Regions from separate parts of the Planosporangium spinosum genome, predicted to be linked through region 2. Evidence: riboswitches for the same ligand, from Rfam matches in the RefSeq annotation. Region 2 holds a riboswitch; the other holds the start of a gene.
The links. A riboswitch is a leader RNA that binds a small molecule or an ion and turns the genes downstream of it on or off. The one in region 2 is predicted to bind cobalamin.
Positions count from the first base shown of each region.

Region 1: it holds a riboswitch for cobalamin, as region 2 does, so the genes downstream of both, ACNTMW_RS32745 (hypothetical protein) here and ACNTMW_RS23555 (VWA domain-containing protein) in region 2, are expected to answer to the same signal.

Region 1 is NZ_JBLYUB010000044.1:17,103-20,467, forward strand. It holds gene ACNTMW_RS32740 (histidine phosphatase family protein) at 613-1,182, shown strand; gene ACNTMW_RS32745 (hypothetical protein) at 1,179-1,613, opposite strand; cobalamin riboswitch at 1,653-1,831, opposite strand; gene ACNTMW_RS32750 (FxsB family cyclophane-forming radical SAM/SPASM peptide maturase) at 1,888-3,015, opposite strand; gene ACNTMW_RS32755 (hypothetical protein) at 3,025-3,186, opposite strand.
Region 2 is NZ_JBLYUB010000019.1:51,461-54,825, forward strand. It holds gene ACNTMW_RS23545 (hypothetical protein) at 1-163, shown strand, start outside; gene ACNTMW_RS23550 (hemerythrin domain-containing protein) at 221-790, opposite strand; cobalamin riboswitch at 1,000-1,165, shown strand; gene ACNTMW_RS23555 (VWA domain-containing protein) at 1,247-3,187, shown strand; gene cobO (cob(I)yrinic acid a,c-diamide adenosyltransferase) at 3,187-3,365, shown strand, end outside.

The DNA.
Region 1 (3,365 bases), on a different contig from region 2:
TGCGGCCCCGCCTCGAAGAACCCGATTCACGGCCGAGTCGATCCAGCGACACCATGACCTGCGTGTCACGGGGCCGCGCGCATCCGAACATGCGGGGGCCGGCTCGGGCCGGTCGGCGTTCGTGCCGGACGATTTGTCGAAGGAGCACCTCGTGCAGTCGGCCGCCGATCGGGCCGCGTGCCGTCAGTGGGTTCTGCTTGCAAGTGGACACTCGGCCGCAGCCGACGAGCGCGCGGACGAGCGTGGTTGGGGCGACCAGGTCGTTCTCGACGGGTGCGGGGGTGGCGATCACGGCGCCCCAAGGTCCGTGGTCGTGTCTTTGGACACGCCGAGTTGCTGGCCAGGTTGGCTGGACGGTGCCGACCCTCCGGACGTTCCTGGTTTGATCTTGTTCGAGAACCAATCGATTCCCAGGCAAGATCGTCCTGTTGGGTGGGCCAGTGGCGTACCTGTGTGACTAGGCTGCGGCTTGGTCGCGGGTGCGCCGCGTTCGTCACGTCCACCGTGGTTGGTGTGCGCCGCCGTTCGAGCTGTGTCGTGGCTACCCATGGAGTGAGTGGGTCGCGTCGTTGGTGGCGGTAGACGTCCATGGTGTGGGAGGGAGGGCGGGACGTGGGTACCCGGCTGGTGCTGGTCAGTCACGCGCCGACCGCGGCGACGCGGGCGGCGGCATTTCCCGACGACGAGCCGCTCGACGAGCGCGGTCTGGCCGGCGCGTCCGCGGCGACCGGGGTGTTCCGGCGGGTGGCGGCCGCCTACAGCTCTCCGGCGCGCCGCTGCGTGCAGACCGCCGCCGCGCTCGGTCTGGAACCGGAGATCGTTGCGGCGCTGCGCGACGGTGACGTGGGCCGGTGGGCGGGTCGTACCCTCGCCGAGGTCGAGGCGGCCGCGCCGGACGCGGTCGCCGCGTGGCTGACCGACCCCGTCGCCGCTCCGCACGGCGGGGAGTCGGTCGTCGAACTGCTCACCCGGGCGCGCGAGTGGCTGGACGAGCTGCCGGCCGTAACCGGCACGATCGTCGCGGTCACCCACCCGAGCGTCATCCGCGCGGCCGTCGTCGGCGTACTCGCGTCGCCCCCGGCCTCGTTCTGGCGCGTCGACGTGGTGCCGCTGCGCCAGACCGTGCTGACCGGCGGACCGGGACGCTGGACGCTGCGCGCGACGGGCCTGCCGATCGGCTAGGTCCGGACGGGGGCGGGCCGGGTGCGCGGCCGGCCGATCTGCTGGAGCAGCAGCTCGTCGGGGACGGGTACGCGGCCCGGGCCGCCGTCGAGGATCCACGCCTGCAGCCGGTCGAGCGCGTACTCGTCGACCAGGCCGAACCAGACCGGCCGGCCGCCGCATGCGCGGCCGGCGGGTGAGGGCCGGACCACGACCACGTCGGCGTGCTCGCACGGGCCCAGGCACTCGCTGGTGCGTACCGTCGCGGCTGCCGGATGTCGCGTCGCGAACCGCTCCAACCGGGTCAGTCGGGCGGCGTGGTCGACGTCGGGGTTCTTGGCGGCGCTGCCGCAGCAGCAGCCCCGGCAGACCACGATCCCGGCCTGGAAATCAGCGGCCGGGAGGGCAGCGGTCGGCGTCAAAGTGGACGAATCGTCGGCGGTTGGCAGCACAGGGCGCGGCTCCTTCCCCCATCGCTCGTGGGGTCGATCGGGCACATGGGTGTCGCGGCCGGTCTCCTGGCTCCCGGATCGTCGCGCAACCCCACGCCTTCCCAGGCCGGTGACGGCCCAGTGGCGCACGAACAGCAGGGTTGGCTCCCCGGTCACAGTGGCGAGGACCGCGCCGGACTCGCACCGGCTTCCCGATCACCGCGACTCCTGCACTGTAACGGCGGCCGGCGCGACGCGCAGCCCGACTACCGCGCCACCCAGCGGCGCGAACCTGCTACCGGAGGGGCGCGGCGCTCAGGCCGCACCGGCGCTGGATGTGCCGGATGACCACCTGCAGGTCGGCGCAGTAGACCGAGGGGTTGGCGAAGCCGTTACGGCCGGCGTACCGGTGGGGCAGGTAGCCGCCGCCGCACACGCCCACCAGGTCGCAGCGCCGGCAGGTCGGGCTCAGTGCGGCGACGCCCTGTTGCCGGTCGGCGACCTGCGCAGCGGCCAGCGCCCGGTCGAGGGCGTCGTCGGTGACGGTCAGGCCGAGGTCGGGTGCGCCGGCGAAGGTGGTCTTGAGGGTGTCCACGCCCTGGAGCGCGCCGTTGGACTCGATGACGACCAGGGTCACCGGGGCCAGGCCGAGGGCCTCGGTGGACTTGGTCGCGCCCAGTGACAGGCCGATGACGTCGTCGAAGAACCGGATCGAGTGCCGGTACGCCGCGCCGGCGGCCCACGCCTCGAACACTCCGACCAGCCACCGCCCGTAGCCGGCGGTGTCGCCGGGCGGGCGGGGTGGCGGGTTGTCCCAGTGCGCGTCGGGCAGGTTGAAATCGATCATCGGCGGGTCGAACGAGGCGAGGTGCTGGTAGACGGCGACCGGGTCGGCGGCGAGGTCGACCACGCACAGCAGGCCGCCGTAGCAATCCGGGGCGTGCTCACGCAGCAGCTCGATGCCCGCGACGGTGGCGTCGTAGCTGGACCGGCCGGCGACATCCCGGCGGTGCCGGTCGTTGACCGCGCGGGGCCCGTCCAGGCTGATCCCGACCCTGATCCGGTGCTGCTGCAGGACCGGCAGCCAGTCCGAGGTGAGCAGGCTGCCGTTGGACTGCATGGCGAAGTCGACCCGGATGGGCTCGGGGATCGTGCGGCGGATCAGCGTGCAGTACGCGTCGATGCGCTCACGCCCGGCCAGGGTCGGCTCACCTCCGTGCAGCACCACCAGCACATGCCCGACGCCGTGGGCATCGGCGTGCTCGGCGACGCGCCGGGCCGCCGCCTGCGCCACCGGCAGCGGCATGAACCGGGGCTGGTGGCGCCAGGACTGGTCGGCGTGGTGGTAGACGTAGCAGTAGTCGCAGTCAAGATTGCAGCGGCTGGCCACCTTGAGAATGAACGTGGTCAGCGCGACGGCCATCGTGACCGGCTACGGCGCGGTGCAGTGGTCCGGACGCGAGGCGTACGAGCCGGGTCCGCCGTCGGCGGCGCGTTCGGTCGCGAGGCGTCGCCGGGCGCGGCGCATGGCCTCGGTGAGGACCACACTGTCGAAGGGGTTCGCGGGCTGGTCGAGGCGTCGAGTTGTATCCATCGGAACGGCTACCTCACTTCCGCATCGGCGCGAGTGCTGTGAGTTTATGGTCGGACACGGTGCGTTGTCGTCACGGTTGCGCGTACCGACATATCCCTCCATCCGGACAAGGTCCACCCTGGCTCAGGTCGCACGTGACGCCGCTCGGGTGTTGTCCGCGCGGATCACTCGCTGTGCGC
Region 2 (3,365 bases):
CGGGCTGTACTGCGACTTCCGCCGCCTCACCGCCCCCGACGACCGCGACCGCTACGCGTCGGCGCTGCTGCGCCACCCGGACCTGCTGGACCCGGTGGCGCGGCTGCACCGCGACCAGCTGCTCGCCCGCCTGCGCGCCGCCGGCCCCGCGGCGGCGGCCTGACCGTCCGGCCGGTTCAGGCCACCGCCTCCGGTCGGTTCCGGCGGCCGCCCGTGGCGGTCAGCCCTTGTGCGTCTTGGCGTACTCGCGCATCGAGTCCCGGACCCGGTCGAACACGGCCAACGGCGGCCCGGCCAGGAGGTTGCCGACCGCGGACTCCGGGGCGTTCGGGTGCGGGCGGGTCGGCGCCGTCCGCTCGGCCGCCTTCACCGCGTCCGCCATCCGCCGCAGCTGGTCGGCGTCGACCGTCTGGCGCAGGCCCGAGAACTCGTCACGCTCCTCGCGCTCGGCGTGGGCGATGATCGAGTCCTTCGCCGCCCGGAACCTGATGTCGAACTCCGGCTTGTCGATACCCAGGTCGTACAGTTCGGCCAGCATGCGCTTGGCCTGGTCCTCCTCGTGCAGCCGCTCGTCGACGACCTGCTTGCCGTTGGCGATCTTGCGCCGGGCGACGGGGTGGACGACCTCTTCTTCCGCCGTCTCGTGGACCGCCAGCAGCCGTACCAGATCCTCGAACACCTCGCGCTTACGGTCGCCCTTGGCCGTCTCCATCTCGGCGAACATCGTCTTGATCTGGTTGTGCTGGTCGACCAGCAGCTCCACCACGTCCTTTTCCCGCGTCGTGGTCATGGATCCGACTCCTCACGTCGCGATCGGTGCGGACGCCGGAGACCTTCCCCGATCCGCGCCGCTCATGCCATCCGTACCGCCCGCCGTGCGGGGACCCGGCCGGTGGCCGCCCGCGCCGGGCGGACCGCCACCGGACAGGCGATCATGGGGCCTGTCACGTTGACGCGGACCCGGCCGGTGGGACAGCATGACCACCAGAACGGCAGTGGAGGAACCCGGTGCGAATCCGGGGCGGTCCCGCCACTGTTACCGGGGAGCGAACCCTCACCGACGCGCCACGGCCGCATCTGCGGCGGGAAGGCCGAGGGGGCGACCGCTCCGGGTCGAGCGCCGACCCGGAGTTGTCGTACGCGCCGATCCGGGAGCCAGGAGACTCCAGCCGTTCGTGGAACACCGACACGCGGGCGTGGACACCCGCGGAAGGGACTTGCGCATGCCTACGCGCCTGAGCGGCGGATGATCCCGCCGTACCCGTTCGCCGCCGTCGTCGGCCTCGCCGACCTGCGCCTGGCGCTGCTGCTCACGGCCGTGTCGCCGGCCGTCGGCGGCGTGCTCGTCCGCGGCGAGAAGGGCACCGCCAAGTCGACGATCGTGCGGGCCCTCGCCAGCCTGCTGCCCGAGGTCGACGTCGTCGACGGCTGCCGGTTCGCCTGCGACCCGGCGACGCCCGACGCGTCCTGCCCGGACGGGCCGCACCTCGACCCCGCGGGCATCCGGCGGCGGTCCCGACTGGTCGAACTGCCGGTGGGTGCCACCGAGGACCGGGTGGTCGGCGCGCTCGACCTGCAGCGCGCGCTCGGCGACGGCGTCAAGGCGTACGAGCCTGGCCTGCTGGCCGCGGCCCACCGGGGCGTGCTCTACGTCGACGAGGTCAACCTGCTGCCCGACCACCTGGTCGACCTGCTGCTCGACGCCGCCGCCATGGGCCGCGCCCACGTCGAGCGCGACGGCGTTTCGGTACAGCACGCGGCCCGCTTCCTGTTGGTCGGCACGATGAACCCGGAGGAGGGCGAGCCCCGGCCGCAACTGGTCGACCGGTTCGGCCTGGTGGTCTCCGTCGCCGCGCCCGACGACCCGGGCATGCGCGCCGAGGTGGTACGTCGGCGGCTGGCGTACGAGGCCGACCCGGCGGGCTTCGCCGCCCGGTGGGCCGGCGAGGACGCCGCCCTCGCCGCGCGCATCGTCGCCGCGCGGGACCGGCTGCCCAAGGTCCGACTGCCCGACGCCGAACTCGACCGCATCGCCCGGATCTGCCTCGCGTACGGGGTGGACGGGTTGCGCGCGGACATCGTCGTCGCGCGTGCGGCCACCGCGCTCGCCGCCTGGCACGGCCGCGACGAGGTCACCCCGGCGGACGTGGCCGACGCCGCCCGGCTGGCGCTGCCACACCGCCGCCGCCGCGACCCGCTGGACCCGCCCGGCACCGACGAGCAGCGACTCGAAGAGGTCCTGGCCGACAACCGCCCGGACCCCGACGACGACCCGCCGCCGGGCGACGGCGGTCCGGGCGATGGCCCGGACGGTGGCCCCGATTCCGACCGCGGCCCCGACGACCGGTCCGACCGCGACGAGGCCGGCCCCGACGGTCACGCCGACGCCGACGCCGACGGGTCCGGGTCGTCGCGTCCGACCCGCCAGCCGGCCCCGGTCGGTGCGGCGTACCGGCCGCAGGCGCTGCGGGTACCCGGCCGTGGCGCCGCCGGCCCGACCGGCCGGCGGTCTGCCGCGTACGCCCGCACCGGTCGGGTCGTCGGCTCCCGGCTGCCGGCCGGCCGGCTGGCCAGCGTGCACCTGCCGGCGTCGGTACGGGCCGCCGCCGCCCGCGGATCACGCCGCGTCCAGGCGACGGACCTGCGCGAGGCGGTACACGTCGGCCGCGAGGCCAACCTGGTGCTGTTCGTGGTCGACGCGTCCGGCTCGATGGCCGCACGAGCCCGGATGCGCACCGTGAAGACGGCCGTGCTGTCGCTGCTGCGCGACGCGTACCAGCGGCGCGACAAGATCGGCATGATCACGTTCCGGGGGGCCGGGGCACAAGCCGTGCTGGAGCCGACCACCAGCCACGAGGTGGGCGTGGCGAAGCTGGCCGACCTGCGCACCGGCGGCCGTACCCCGCTCGCGGAGGGCCTGCGGGCGGCGGTACGGACCCTGGCCGCCGAACGCCGGCGCGACCCGCACCGCCGCCCGCTGCTGGTCGTCGTCACCGACGGCCGGGCCACCGCGGGCGCCGACCCGCTGACCGTCGCGCCGGCGCTGGCCGGTACGGCCGCTGTCGTGGTCGACTGCGAATCCGGCCCGGTCCGCCTCGGCCTGGCGAAACGCCTGGCCAGCGCGCTGGACGCCGGCCACATCCCACTCGACGCGCTCGACGCCACCACGATCAGGAGGGCCGCCTGATGCCGCAGGGTAATCCGGAGAACGTACCCGACGACGGCCTCACCACCCGCCAGCGGCGCCGCCAGCCGGTGCTCGCCGTGCACACCGGGACCGGCAAGGGCAAGTCCACCGCCGCGTTCGGCATGGCGCTGCGCGCCTGGAACGCCGGCTGGCCGATCGCGGTCTTCCAGTTCGTGAA